One region of the Pseudomonas svalbardensis genome, then DNA from elsewhere that is predicted to be linked to it. Evidence: predicted binding sites of a transcription regulator. Region 1 holds the regulator's gene; the other holds the start of a gene.
The links. The regulator sigma-54, encoded in region 1, starts transcription at its own class of promoters, with help from an activator protein. The targets are predictions, from matches to a motif close to ANTGGCATNNANNTTGCTNT.
Positions count from the first base shown of each region.

Region 1 (7,403 bases):
TGCGGTACTTTTACCTGAGCCGGAGCGGCCACTGACGATGATCAAGCGCATGATTAATGACCGTTTTGCTCGTCCAGGACAACCTGATACAAGGCTTCATTGCTCGGGGCGCTGCGCAGTTTTTCGCGCACTTCCTTGCGGTCGAGCATGCTGGCGATCTGGCGCAGTAACTCCAGGTGCGCATCGGTAGCGGCTTCCGGGACCAGCAGAACGAACAGCAGGTCAACCGGGGCGCCGTCGATGGCGTCGAAATCGATGGGTGCATCAAGGTGCATCAGGGCACTGATGGGCGAGGTGCAGCCCTTCAGGCGGCAGTGGGGAATGGCGATGCCGTTGCCAAAACCGGTTGAGCCAAGTTTTTCACGGGCAATCAGAGCCTCGAAGACATCTTGCATCTCCAGATCCGGCACTTCTTTGTGGATAAGGTTGGCAATTTGCTCGAGGGCTTTCTTTTTACTGCCGCCCGGCACGTTCACGAGGGAACGGCCGGGGGTCAGGATGCTTTCAAGTCGGATCATGGGTTGGGAGTGTTAACGACCGGTCGCGCCCTGGAGGAGGCTTTGGGTCTTTTCCTTATGCTTTTTGAGTTGTTTATCCAGCTTGTCGGTCAGTGCGTCGATCGCCGCGTACATATCGGTATGCTCCGCGTTTGCGACCACTTCATTGCCGGGAATATGCAGCGTGGCTTCGATTTTCTGCTTGAGCTTTTCGACCGTCATCGTGACTTGCACGTTGGTGATCTTGTCGAAATGCCTCTCTAATCGTTCGAGTTTTTCGCCGATGTAGGTGCGAAGAGGTTCGGTCACTTCCAGTTGGTGTCCACTGATGTTGACTTGCATACAGCTCTCCTTCGTTGCCAGTGCATAAAGCGGCAGGCAGAAATGCCTGCCACTGGAACGCTGTGGCGTGGCTCTACATCAACCGCTTGCGTTCGCTCGAAGGCGCGATCCCGAGGGATTCGCGGTACTTGGCGACGGTGCGGCGAGCCACCTGAATGCCTTGTGCCTCCAGTAAACCAGCGATCTTGCTGTCACTCAACGGCTTTTTCTGATTTTCCGCGGCAACCAGTTTTTTGATGATCGCGCGGATCGCCGTGGACGAGCATTCACCGCCCTCTGAGGTGCTGACGTGGCTCGAGAAAAAGTATTTCAGTTCATATATACCCCGAGGGGTATGCATGAACTTTTGCGTGGTCACCCGAGAAATCGTCGACTCGTGCATGCCCACCGCTTCGGCGATGTCATGCAGGACCAGCGGTTTCATGGCTTCGTCGCCGTATTCAAGAAAACCGCGCTGATGCTCGACGATCTGAGTGGCTACTTTCATCAGGGTTTCGTTGCGGCTTTGCAGGCTCTTGATGAACCAGCGGGCCTCTTGCAACTGATTGCGCATGAAGGTGTTGTCGGCGCTGGTGTCGGCGCGGCGCACGAAACCGGCGTATTGAGCATTGACCCGCAGGCGCGGCACGGATTCCTGGTTCAGTTCCACCAGCCAGCGCTCGTTGTCCTTGCGTACGATCACGTCGGGAACGACGTATTCGGCTTCGCTGGACTCGATTTGCGAGCCTGGGCGCGGGTTGAGGCTCTGGACCAATTCAATCACTTGGCGCAGTTCATCTTCCTTGAGCTTCATGCGACGCATCAGCTGGCTGTAGTCGCGGCTGCCGAGCAGGTCGATGTAATCGGTGACCAGGCGTTTGGCCTCGACCAGCCAAGGCGTCTTGGCGGACAACTGACGCAATTGCAGCAGCAGGCATTCGCCCAGATTACGGGCGCCGATGCCAGCGGGTTCGAATTGCTGGATGCGGTGCAGGACGGCTTCGATTTCGTCCAGTTCGATGTCCAGTTCCGGATCGAAGGCTTCGAGAATCTCCTCGAGAGTTTCGTCCAGGTAACCCTGATTGTTGATGCAGTCGATCAGGGTCACGGCAATCAGGCGATCAGTGTCGGACATCGGTGCCAGGTTCAGTTGCCACAGCAAGTGGCTTTGCAGGCTTTCGCCGGCCGATGTACGGGTGGTGAAATCCCACTCGTCGTCATCGTTACTCGGCAGGCTGCTGGCGCTGGTCTGGTAGACGTCTTCCCACGCGGTGTCGACGGGCAGTTCGTTGGGAATCCGCTCGTTCCAGTCGCCTTCCTCGAGGTTGTCCACCGTCGGAGCGGTTTCCTGGTAGGAGGGTTCCGAAACATCGGCGTTGGGTGGCTGTTCGGCTTTGTCGGCCAAGGGGTCGGCGTTATCGAAGTCGTCGCCTTCTTCCTGGCGTTCGAGCATCGGATTGGACTCCAGGGCCTCCTGGATTTCCTGTTGCAGGTCCAGGGTCGACAATTGGAGCAGGCGGATGGCCTGTTGCAGCTGCGGTGTCATCGTCAGCTGCTGGCCCATTCTCAAGACTAGCGATGGTTTCATGGCAGGGGCTTAACACCTTATTCGCCGGCGCACATGCGCCATCCACTACAGGGCGCCGGAGCGCCAAACATAAGCAAATTATATGCCCGAAACTGCAGCGTTTGCCTAGAGCGCTGTAACAATAAAAAAATGTTGATTTTTTATCGAGACAAGCGCCCGAGCAACCAGCCAGACACCTCAGTGCTTACAGGCGGAACTCATGGCCCAGATACACTTCCTTGACCAGGTCGTTGGCCAGGATGGTGGCAGAGTCACCTTCGGCGATCAGTTGGCCATCGTTGACGATGTAGGCGGTTTCGCAGATATCCAGGGTTTCACGGACGTTGTGGTCAGTGATCAGCACGCCAATGCCCTTGGCCTTGAGGTGATAGATGATCTGTTTGATATCGCCCACCGAAATCGGGTCCACGCCGGCGAATGGTTCGTCGAGCAGGATGAATTTCGGGTTGGTAGCGAGTGCCCGGGCGATTTCCACGCGGCGGCGTTCACCACCGGACAGACTCATCCCGAGGTTGTCGCGGATGTGGCTGATATGGAATTCCTGCAGCAGGCTTTCCAGCTCTTTGCGACGACCGGCCTTGTCGAGTTCCTTGCGGGTCTCGAGGATCGCCATGATGTTGTCGGCTACCGAGAGTTTGCGGAAGATCGAGGCTTCTTGCGGAAGATAGCCGATACCGGCCTTCGCACGACCGTGCATGGGCTGGTGGCTGACATCCAGGTCGTCAATCAGTACGCGGCCCTGGTCGGCCTGTACCAGGCCGACAATCATGTAAAAGCAGGTGGTCTTGCCGGCGCCGTTGGGACCCAGCAGGCCGACGATCTGACCGCTGTCGATCGACAGGCTGACGTCACGCACGACCTGGCGGCTCTTGTAGCTCTTGGCCAGATGCTGAGCTTTCAGAGTTGCCATTACTGGGCCTTTTGCTCGTCGGTTTTCTTCTTCGGCTGGATCACCATGTCGATGCGCGGACGCGACTCGGTGACCTTGTTGCCCGTCGCGCGACCGGCGCTCGCAAGCTTTTTAACCGTGTCGTAGACGATTTTCTCGCCTTGGGTGACGTTGTTGTCCTTGTCGATGACTTTGGCACGATCGATCAATACGACGCGGTTTTGCGAGGCGTGGTACTGGATGGTCACTCCGTAGCCCTGAACCGGCTTGGTGTCGCCAGCCGTCTGCATCTGCTCGAAGTAGGCCAGATTGCCCACCGAAGTCACCACGTCGATGTCGCCGGCCGGGGTGCGGGTGATGGTTACAGTATTGCCTTTAACAATCATCGAGCCCTGGGTAATGATCACGTCACCTTTATAGGTGGCAATACCATTCTTGTCGTCCAGTTGGGCATCGTCGGCCTGGATGCGGATAGGCTGCTCTTGATCGTTCGGCAGAGCCCAGGCGCTCACGCTTCCCAGTGCTGCGCTCAGACCGAGCAAAATAGGGAGGGTTTTAACGAGCCTCATACTGTCCTCTTACGTTCGATAGCAGGTGTATCCTGCTTTCTTTCAAATACGCTTTCATTCCCTTGCCAGTCGACACACCACCAGCGCCGTCGATTCTAACGGGTTGCTCGGTCTGCGCATATTGCTGATGCGGGAACACTGTCATGCGGGTGGTGGTAATCAGGGTCTTGCGGTTTTTCTCGTCGAAGCGCGTGATGCGCACCGAGTCAATCAGTTCGACCTGAGTTCCGTCGGAATTCACTTCGCCGTGCTCGCTCTGGATATGCCACGGAAACTCGGTGCCGCGGAACATGTTCAGGTCGGGATTGGTCAACAGCGTCACTTCGGTGGCTTTCAGGTGTTCAACCTTGTCGGACGTCATTTCGTATTGCAGTTTGCCGTCAGGCAGGTACTGCACGCTGTGGGCTTTGATCGCGTAATAGTCGATCGCGGTTTCATCGATCTTTGCCACCGGCTGGTCGAGGAAGCGTTCCGGGCTGATGTTCCAGTAGCCGACCGCCGCGAATATCGCTGCGATGCAGCCAAACACCAGGAATTTGCGAATCTTTTTGCTCAGCATAGTTGGCTCACAGGTACGCGGCGTTTGCCGCATCAAGGCGGCCCTGCGCGCGCAGGATCAATTCGCAGAATTCGCGAGCGGCACCCTCGCCACCGCGGGCCTGGGTGATGCCGTGGGCGTGTTCACGGACGAAACTGGCAGCGTTTGCCACCGCCATGCCAAGGCCGACGCGGCGAATCACCGGCAGGTCCGGCAGGTCGTCGCCGAGATAGGCGACTTGCTCATAGCTTAGGTTGAGTTGGGCAAGAAGCTCGTCGAGTACCACCAGTTTGTCTTCGCGCCCCTGGTACACGTGTGGAATGCCGAGGTTCTTCGCTCGTCGTTCGACCACCGGGGTCTTGCGGCCGCTGATGATAGCGGTCTGCACGCCGGCTGCCATCAACATCTTGATGCCTTGGCCGTCGAGGGTGTTGAACGTCTTGAATTCGCTGCCGTCTTCGAGGAAGTACAGGCGTCCGTCGGTCAGTACGCCATCGACGTCAAAAACCGCCAGTTTGATGTTCTTGCCGCGTTGCAGCAGGTCGGTGCTCATCACATTACTCCTGCGCGCAGCAGATCGGACAGGTTGAAGGCGCCGATCGGACGGTCCTCCTTGTCCACCACCACCAGCGCGTTGATTCGATGGTCTTCCATGATTTTCAGAGCCTCGGCCGCGAGCATCTCGGGACGGGCGGTCTTGCCGTGAACGGTCATGACCTCGTCGATGGTCGCGTGATGGATATCGATGGTGCGGTCCAGAGTGCGACGCAAATCGCCGTCGGTGAAGATCCCGGCGAGTTTGCCATCGGGCTCCACAATCGCGGTCATGCCCAGGCCCTTGCGGGTCATTTCCATCAAGGCGTCCTTGAGTAGCGTGCCACGTTGCACCTGGGGCAGTTCTGCGCCGGCGTGCATGACGTTTTCCACTTTCAGCAGCAGGCGTCGGCCAAGCGCGCCACCGGGGTGGGAAAAGGCGAAATCTTCAGCGGTAAAACCGCGGGCTTCCAGTAGCGCAACGGCCAGGGCGTCGCCCATGACCAGCGCGGCAGTGGTCGACGAGGTCGGTGCCAGGTTGAGTGGGCAGGCTTCGTGCTCGACGTGAACGTTGAGGTTGACCTCAGCAGCCTTCGCCAGCGGTGAATCAGGGTTGCCGGTCATGCTGATCAATTGAATGCCCAGGCGCTTGATCAGCGGCAGCAGGGTGACGATTTCATTGGTGGAGCCGGAATTTGACAGCGCCAGGATGATGTCGTCGCGGGTGATCATGCCCATATCGCCGTGGCTGGCTTCGGCCGGGTGCACGAAAAAGGCCGTGGTGCCGGTGCTGGCCAGGGTGGCGGCGATCTTGTTGCCGACGTGCCCCGATTTGCCCATGCCGACTACGACCACGCGCCCTTTGCTGGCCAGAATCATCTCGCAAGCGCGTACGAAATCTGCGTCGATACGGGGCAACAAGCCTTGTACGGCTTCCAGTTCGAGGCGGATGGTGCGTTGTGCTGATTGAATCAGGTCGCTGGATTGGCTCATGTCAGAAATCGTATAGCCTGATGAAAAGGCGGCGATTATAACGGTAATGATCGAAACCCTCACGCAAGTTCGTCGCGCTTTGTCATTCCCTGTTACCGAATACCCCTAAATAGAAGCTTTTACCCCGTCATGTTACTGAACATGGCCCGGCTTGGGCCTTGGGCGCTTGGCCTTTGCAGTGATATAGTTCGCGGCCAGTTCGGCCTGCCGGGAGGTATGTGCTTTCGTCAGAAAGTCAGGCGTCCGAGTGAGAGGCTGCATCGCAAGGAGTTTAGATGAGTGCCGATAAAGCCTACGCGGTCGAGCTGAAGGGACTGACCTTCAAGCGCGGTGCGCGCAGCATTTTCAATAACGTCGATATACGTATCCCGCGCGGCAAGGTCACCGGCATCATGGGGCCTTCCGGGTGTGGCAAGACTACGCTGTTGCGGCTGATGGGCGCACAGTTGCGGCCTACCAAAGGCGAAGTCTGGGTCAACGGGCAGAACCTGCCGAAGCTGTCGCGCAGTGATCTATTCGATGCGCGCAAGCACATGGGCGTGCTTTTTCAGAGTGGTGCACTGTTCACCGATCTCGATGTGTTCGAGAACGTCGCCTTTCCGCTACGCGTTCATACCGAACTGCCGGAAGAAATGATCCGGGACATTGTCCTGCTCAAATTGCAGGCCGTGGGCTTGCGTGGCGCCATCGACCTGATGCCTGACGAGTTGTCCGGCGGCATGAAGCGTCGTGTCGCTCTGGCCCGGGCGATTGCCCTCGACCCGCAAATCCTCATGTATGACGAGCCCTTTGTCGGCCAGGACCCCATCGCCATGGGTGTGCTGGTGCGCCTGATCCGCCTGCTCAACGATGCGCTGGGCATCACCAGTATCGTGGTCTCCCACGACCTGGCTGAGACCGCGAGCATCGCCGATTACATCTATGTCGTCGGCGAAGGTCAGGTGTTGGGGCAGGGCACTCCCGAGGAACTGATGAACTCGCAGGAGCCACGCATCCGTCAATTCATGACAGGCGAGCCGGACGGTCCGGTCGCCTATCACTTTCCAGCGACGGATTACCGCGCAGATCTTCTGGGGAAGCGTTGATGCGCAAGATTTCACTAATAGAGCGGGTTCGCCGGTTCGGCCACTCTGGCATTGACGTGCTGGGGGTGTTTGGCCGTTCGGCGATATTCCTGTTTCATGCCTTGCTCGGCCGTGGTGGCATTGGTGGCGGTTTTGGCCTGCTGATCAAGCAACTGCATTCAGTGGGCGTGATGTCCCTGGTGATCATCGTGGTCTCCGGGGTATTCATCGGCATGGTGCTGGCGCTGCAAGGCTTTAATATTCTATCCAGCTACGGTTCGGAGCAGGCGGTCGGCCAGATGGTTGCGCTGACGCTGTTGCGCGAACTGGGCCCCGTGGTCACGGCATTGCTGTTCGCCGGGCGCGCCGGTTCGGCATTGACTGCCGAAATCGGCAACATGAAATCCACC
Region 1 covers NZ_CP125619.1:1,008,674-1,016,076, forward strand. The annotation lists gene rapZ (RNase adapter RapZ) at 1-51, opposite strand, end outside; gene ptsN (PTS IIA-like nitrogen regulatory protein PtsN) at 54-518, opposite strand; gene hpf (ribosome hibernation-promoting factor, HPF/YfiA family) at 531-839, opposite strand; gene QFX16_RS04370 (RNA polymerase factor sigma-54) at 913-2,406, opposite strand; gene lptB (LPS export ABC transporter ATP-binding protein) at 2,591-3,316, opposite strand; gene lptA (lipopolysaccharide transport periplasmic protein LptA) at 3,316-3,864, opposite strand; gene lptC (LPS export ABC transporter periplasmic protein LptC) at 3,851-4,423, opposite strand; gene QFX16_RS04390 (KdsC family phosphatase) at 4,431-4,955, opposite strand; gene QFX16_RS04395 (KpsF/GutQ family sugar-phosphate isomerase) at 4,955-5,929, opposite strand; gene QFX16_RS04400 (ATP-binding cassette domain-containing protein) at 6,205-7,014, shown strand; gene mlaE (lipid asymmetry maintenance ABC transporter permease subunit MlaE) at 7,014-7,403, shown strand, end outside.

Region 2 (7,403 bases), 1.0 Mb from region 1:
TGAGGATCACATGTGGGAGCGAGCCTGCTCGCGAAGGGGTCCTTACAGTTTGAGCTGACCGATAGCCTTGCTCAATTCCCCCGCCAACGCTGCCAGTTCATGGCTGGTGGTCGCCGAATCCACCGTCTGCTGCACGGTGGTCTCGGTGACGTCGCGAATACTCACCACCGCCCGATTCATCTCTTCCGCCACGTGGCTCTGCTGCTCGGCCGCCACGGCGATCTGTGTGTTGCTTTCCCGCATCTGCGCCACTGCGCTGGTGATTTCCGCCAAGGATGCGCCGGCCTCCTGAGCTTGCTGCACGCAATCGTCGGCCTTGAACGAGCTTTCCTGCATGAAATCCACCGCGTCCCGAGTACCGGCCTGCAACGCGGAAACCATGATTGTGATCTCGTCAGTGGAGGTCTGGACACGTTTGGCCAGGTTGCGCACTTCATCGGCGACCACCGCAAACCCGCGCCCCATTTCACCGGCACGGGCCGCTTCAATCGCTGCGTTCAGCGCCAGCAGATTGGTCTGCTCGGCGATGCTGTGAATCACACTGACTACGCCGTTGATCTTCTGACTGTCCTCGGCCAGACGCTGAATCATCTCGGCAGTCTGCTGCACCCCGCTGGACAAACCGGCAATCGACTTCTGCACCCGACTGACCACTTCCTGCCCGCTGCCGGCCAGGGTGTCGGCGGTTTGCGAGAGGTCGCGGGTGGCGCCGGCGTGCTGGGCTATGTGATAGACCGTGGCAGTCATTTCGTTGATCGCCGTGGCGGCCTGATCGGTTTCGCTTTGCTGGCCGAGCATGCCGTGACGCACCTCGTTCATGCTCGACGCCAGCCGTGCCGCGCCGACATCCAGTTGCCGGGCGGTGCTGGCAACGGTGTTGACCACTCGCTGGTAACCGGCCTGCATGGCGTTGAAGGCATTGGCCATCTGCCCGACTTCATCCGTGCAGGCCAGCGGCACACGGGCTGACAGGTCACCGGTTTTCTCGACGTGAAGCATCACGTCCTTCAGCGTATTGAGCTGGCTGAGCAGGAAGCGGATCAACAATTGCGAAGCGCCGAGCATCGCCAGCATCAGGATCGCCACCGCCACCGCATAGTTGGGAAAACGCTCGCCAAAGACCTGGGTCAGGCTCGGGCCATGGGCAATCACTGCGACCTGGTTGCCATCCGTGCGCGTAAACACTTCGGCGCCCATCAACGGGTTGTCGCCGAACAGCGGCATGGCATTGATTCCGACCCAGCCGTTGGTATCGGCCAGTTCCAGAACCGGCTGCCCGTTCAGCAACGGTGCCTGCCCGCGACTGAAAGTCAGCACGTTTTCGGCTTTGGGGAGCGGTTGCCCGGCAGGCCAGGCGTTGAGCAGTCGCGCCTGGGCTTGTGCCGATGCCTGATAAGCATGGCTGCGGGCCTGTTGTTCGAGCTGTACGGCATACAACACCAGCAACAAGGTCGTGACGAAGGCGACGGCATTGACCGCCCAGAATTTGTATTTCAGCGAGATATTGCTAAGCCAGGCACCCATGGAGGTCTTCTCTGATAGCGGAAACAGTTTCGGCAAGGTGCCAGTATTGTGCCGCTACTCAGGGCGCCGGATCTTGATGTGTGTCAACATTCCCGGCCATGCTCGCGCACAGGAATTGCGGGGCGTAATGCGCTATCCTTCGCGCCTTCAAAATTCCCTCGCTACAGGATTCCGCCCCATGAAAGCCGCACTCGTCGAACTCATCAGCAAAATAAGCTCCGGGTGCATGAGCGATGACGAAATCCTGAAAGTCGCTGACGAAGCGGCCCAGGCCTACGCCGATCCCGAGGCTTTTCTGACGGCCAATCCGGATATCAACTACGACGACACGTTTCCGATTCCGCTGGGCGAGTGGGTCGTCGTCGGCAGTCTTCCGGAAACCGTGCTGTTCCAGGCCGACACCTACATGGACCTGTTCGCCCAGATCGTTTCCTCGTTCGGGCCCGGCGTTGATTTCAATATCAAACCCAAGCAACTGGCCAAGACTGAAGCCCTCACCGCACTCAATCGCATTCAGGTGCAGATGGGCAGCATGAACAAGGAAAACGGCGGTTACACGCTGATGAACTTCAGTCAGTTGCTTGACGACGAACTGCAAGTGGTGCTGGTCTACGGCAACGACGTGCCGCGCGTACTCGAGTTGTGCGCCAAAGTCGGCATCGCTGCCGCACCCTCGCTGGAAGCCCTCAAAATTGCCATCCACGTTTAAAAAGCGGAACCCTCGCAAGGCCCGGCTATCCTAAGAGTGCAAACCACTCTTAGGGAGCAACACCATGGGTTCCACGTTCAACGGTCTGATTGGCCTGATTATTCTTGCCTTGGATATCTGGGCAATCATCAACGTGCTCAAAAGTGGTGCCGACACAGGGATGAAAATCATCTGGGTGCTGCTGATCCTGCTGCTGCCGGTGCTGGGTCTGATCATCTGGGCCATCGCCGGGCCACGAGGCAATGTAAGGATCTGACAGTCCGCTGGACGGTTCGACCTGTCATGTTCCGCAACGTAGAATTTGAGCCTTTCCCGGGGCAATCGAGCTGATCGATTGGCCATCATGGGCGGGTAACCGTCCGTTGCCACCCGCATTCATCGGAGCACTTCCCATGAGCAACACCCCGCCCAGCGAGTATCTGGAAACTCTCTACGAAGGTTACGGCCAGCGTTTTCGCATGGAAAAACTGCTGCACGAAGTGCGCACCGAACACCAACACCTGGTGATTTTCGAGAACCCGCGCATGGGCCGCGTCATGGCGCTGGACGGCGTGATCCAGACCACCGAAGCCGACGAATTCATCTACCACGAGATGTTGACCCACGTGCCGATCCTGGCGCATGGCACCGCCAAGCGCGTACTGATCATCGGTGGCGGCGACGGCGGCATGCTGCGTGAAGTGGCCAAGCACCGCAGCATCGAGCACATCACCATGGTCGAGATTGACGGCGCCGTGGTCGACATGTGCAAGGAATTCCTGCCGAACCACTCCAAGGGTGCGTTCGCTGATCCACGCCTGAACCTGGTGATCGACGACGGCATGCGTTTCGTCGCCACCACCACCGAAAAATTCGACGTGATCATTTCCGATTCCACCGACCCGATCGGCCCGGGCGAAGTGCTGTTCTCGGAAAACTTCTACCAGGCCTGCCGTCGCTGCCTGAACGAAGGCGGCATCCTGGTGACCCAGAACGGTACGCCGTTCATGCAAATCGAAGAAGTCAAAACCACCGCCGGGCGCCTGCGCAGCCTGTTCCCGGACTGGCACTTCTATCAGGCGGCCGTGCCGACTTACATCGGCGGTGCCATGACCTTCGCCTGGGGCGCGACCAATACCGCTTATCGCAAATTGTCCCGCGAAACCCTGCAGCAGCGCTTCGCCGGTAGCGGCATCATCACCCGCTACTACAACCCGGAAATCCACATCGGCGCGTTCGCCTTGCCGCAATACGTCCTGCAGGCTGTGAACAAACCTAGCAACGACTGATATCGAGCAAGCCAGAAAGGGCCCTCTCAGGTTGTGTGAAAACACACCGCAGTCGGCCCTTTTTTCATGCTTCACTTATAGAAGGTCCGGTTGAACGATTGGCCGGGGAAGAATGTCGAGATACATGTAAGCCCATCCATGGGTTTTATCGAGGAGGCACCTGATGCAAAAGTGGAAAGTCACTTTCGTTGATGATCACGGTGAACAAGCTGACGAGGTGTTCGAGAGCGATGAATGCCCGAACAACGAACAAGCCGCGAAGCTCATTCGCGCCCGGTGTCTGCCTGTGGCTGCCGAACTGGACCTCAACGATCTGGAAGGGCGCACCGATGATCCGACTGTCAAAAGTCTGAAGTCCCAGTACAGCATTGAAATCCTCAGCATCACGCCAATCTGAACATCTCCTGTCACATTCCTAACCAGGCCTTGGCAGCGGCTCTATCTTGAGGCTACTCTGCAATCGAGATCAGCGAACGGATCGCTAAGGTCTGGTCTTGTCAGCTACATGCTTGCTTCCCACCGGCAACGTTGTTGCCGCATCACTCGCCCCATTCGGTTGCGAGTGCCGGGAATACGGAAAGTCTATCCATCAGTCTGAGGGGGACGTTTCATGAGCACAGCCTATCAAGAAGACATCAGCACCAGCGTCTTGCGCCGTATGAAAGAAGGCGGCTTCGACTTTTCACGATTCCATCCCATCGAGTTCTACGCCATTTTCCCGGACGAGGAGCGGGCGCGCAGGGCGGCAGGGCATTACTGCGGTGAATCCTTGAATGCACAAATCAGCGTGCGCGACGACGGCGCGTGGTACCTGGAACTGAGCAAAGTGATGTACGCCACTTATGACGGCATCGGCGATTTTGAGCAGGATTTCGAGGCGGTGGTCGAGCCTTTGGGCGGCATCATCGAAGGATGGGGCGTCAAGCAGGAGGTACGAGGGCGACTCGCATAACTTATGAACAGTGACAACACTCAGCAACGGCTGACCTCAGGGTTGGCCGTTTTCGTTTGTCGGGTTTGGAAATCGTGTTTTTGATTCATAACGTTTCAAAAACGCAAAAAAAAGCCGCCTAAACAAGCGGCTAAAGGGAAATTCGTCAAGATTTTCAGCGAATGCGCGGATTATCCGCATCGACTCCCGGGCAGTGAAATCAACTCTGGCTATGCTGGTGATAGGCGACAACATTGCTTCGCAATGAAGCGGGGGCGATCAGGTGGGGGCATTTACCGCACAGGATTGGTGCGGTTCGTGCAATGCGATTATCCAACTGATTGATATCAAAGCGTTTATGCCGATGGCACGGGCTTTGCGAAGCCCAGATGTCCGGGTGACAAGGAGTACGGCATGATCCGCACCTATTTTGATGAGATGTACGATGCCGGCGGCCAGGTCCGCCCGCATTATCGGGAGTTTGCCCGTTGGCTGTCCGAAACGCCTGACGAGCTTTTGGCACCACGGCGACGCGAGGCCGATCTGTTATTTCATCGCGCCGGGATTACGTTCACGCTCTATGGTGATGAGCAAGGGACAGAGCGCCTGATTCCCTTCGACACCATCCCCCGCAGCATCCCCGCCAGTGAATGGCGAGTCGTCGAGCGCGGCTGCATTCAGCGGGTCAAGGCGTTGAAAATGTTCCTCACCGACCTCTATCACGAGCAGCGCATTATCAAGGCCGGCATCATTCCGGCCGAGCAAGTGCTGGCCAACGAGCAATACCAGTTGGCGATGCAAGGGCTGGATTTGCACCGCGATATCTATTCCCACATCTCCGGGGTCGATCTGGTGCGCGATGGCGACGGCACGTACTACGTGCTTGAAGACAACCTTCGTACACCGAGCGGCGTCAGCTACATGCTGGAAGACCGCAAGATGATGATGCGGTTGTTCCCCGAGTTGTTCGCGGCCCAGCGCATTGCCCCTATCGACCACTATCCGAACCTGTTGCTCGACACCTTGAAAAGCTCCAGCCCGATCGATAACCCGAGCGTGGTGGTGCTGACGCCGGGTCGTTTCAACAGCGCGTTCTTTGAACATGCGTTTCTGGCGCGGGAAATGGGCGTTGAGCTGGTGGAAGGCGCGGACCTGTTCGTGCGGGATGACAAGGTGTTCATGCGCACCACGGACGGACCGAAAGCCGTCGACGTGATCTACCGTCGCCTCGACGATGCGTTCCTCGATCCGCTGGCGTTCAACCCGGACTCGATGCTCGGCGTTCCAGGGCTGCTGTCGTCGTATCGCTCCGGCAACGTGGTGCTGGCAAATGCCATCGGCACCGGGGTCGCGGACGATAAGTCGGTGTATCCATTCGTCACGGACATGATCCGTTTCTATCTGGATGAAGAGCCGATTCTGAAGAATGTGCCGACGTGGCAGTGTCGTAATCCCTCTGAACTGTCCCATGTACTGGCCAATCTTCCAGAACTGGTGGTCAAGGAAACCCAGGGCTCCGGCGGTTACGGAATGCTGGTAGGGCCGGCGGCGACGGCGGCGGAAATCGAGTCTTTCCGCGCGCGGATCAAAGCAAAGCCCCATGCGTACATCGCGCAACCGACGTTGTCCCTGTCGACCTGTCCGACCTTTGTCGAAAACGGCATCGCTCCACGCCACATCGACCTGCGTCCGTTTGTATTGTCTGGCCGCGAAACCCGGGTTGTGCCCGGCGGTTTGACCCGTGTCGCCCTGCGCGAAGGCTCCCTGGTGGTGAATTCATCCCAGGGCGGTGGAACCAAGGACACCTGGGTGGTCGAGGATTGAAGGAAGCCTGCCATGTTAAGTAGAACTGCCTCGGATTTGTATTGGATGTCGCGTTACCTGGAGCGGGCGGAAAACCTCGCACGGATGCTCGACATCAGTTATTCGCTGTCGCTGATGCCGCAGGATGGCCGTGGTGACGGCCTGCATGAACTCGCCATGCCGCTGTTGATCACCGGCACCCTGGACGATTACCTGGAGCGCCACGGTGAATTGCACGCTGAACGGCTGCTGCATTTCTTCGCCCTGGACGCGGCCAATCCGGCGAGCATCTACAGCTGCCTCGGCGCCGCGCGGGCCAGTGCCCATGCGGTGCGTGGGCGAATCACCGCCGATATGTGGGAAAACATCAATGCCACCTGGCTGGAAATTCGCGGGATAGCTGATCAAGGCTTGAGTCGCTACGGCATGAGCCGATTCTGCGAGTGGATCAAGGAACGTTCCCACCTGTTCCGCGGCGCGTCCTACGGCACGATCATGCGTAACGATGCGTTCCGCTTTATTCGTCTGGGGACGTTTATCGAAAGGGCCGACAACACGTTGCGCCTGCTCGACGCCCGCTACGAAATGGCTGGCGATCAGGCAGAGGCGGTCAGCGATGGCACCGCTCACGCGTATTACCAGTGGAGTGCTTTACTGCGGGCGTTGTCCTCGTTCGAGGCCTATACCGAAATCTACCGCGATGCGCCCGGCGCCCGGCATGTGGCTGAGTTGCTGTTGCTGCGCGCTGACGTGCCGCGTTCATTGCGCGCCTGCACTGAAGAAATCGACCAGATCCTTGCCCAGCTGCCGGGGGCCAACGGCCGTCCCGCGCAACGCCTGGCAGCGGAAATGGATGCACGCCTGCGCTACACCGGCATCACCGAAATTCTCGACGAAGGCCTGCACGCCTGGCTGACCGAGTTCATCCCGCTGGTGCGCCAGTTGGGTAACGCCATACACAGTTCCTACCTGGAGGCTGCATGAGACTTTCCATTAGCCACGAGACCACCTATCACTACGAAGATCAGGTGCGGGCGAGCATCCAGTACCTGCGACTGACACCCCACGACAGCGAGCGCCAGCATGTGCTCAGCTGGCAGCTCGACTTGCCACGCCCGGTGCGTGCGCAACTCGATCCGTTCGGCAATATCTTGCACGTGCTGACCAT
Region 2 covers NZ_CP125619.1:2,035,740-2,043,142, forward strand. The annotation lists gene QFX16_RS09310 (methyl-accepting chemotaxis protein) at 43-1,524, opposite strand; gene QFX16_RS09315 (hypothetical protein) at 1,703-2,233, shown strand; gene QFX16_RS09320 (PLDc N-terminal domain-containing protein) at 2,298-2,489, shown strand; gene speE (polyamine aminopropyltransferase) at 2,626-3,501, shown strand; gene QFX16_RS09330 (hypothetical protein) at 3,665-3,898, shown strand; gene QFX16_RS09335 (ribonuclease E inhibitor RraB) at 4,112-4,453, shown strand; gene QFX16_RS09340 (circularly permuted type 2 ATP-grasp protein) at 4,847-6,256, shown strand; gene QFX16_RS09345 (alpha-E domain-containing protein) at 6,269-7,219, shown strand; gene QFX16_RS09350 (transglutaminase family protein) at 7,216-7,403, shown strand, end outside.
Region 2: a site for sigma-54 is predicted at 4,796-4,815, ahead of QFX16_RS09340 (circularly permuted type 2 ATP-grasp protein). Genes of this name have one in related genera too.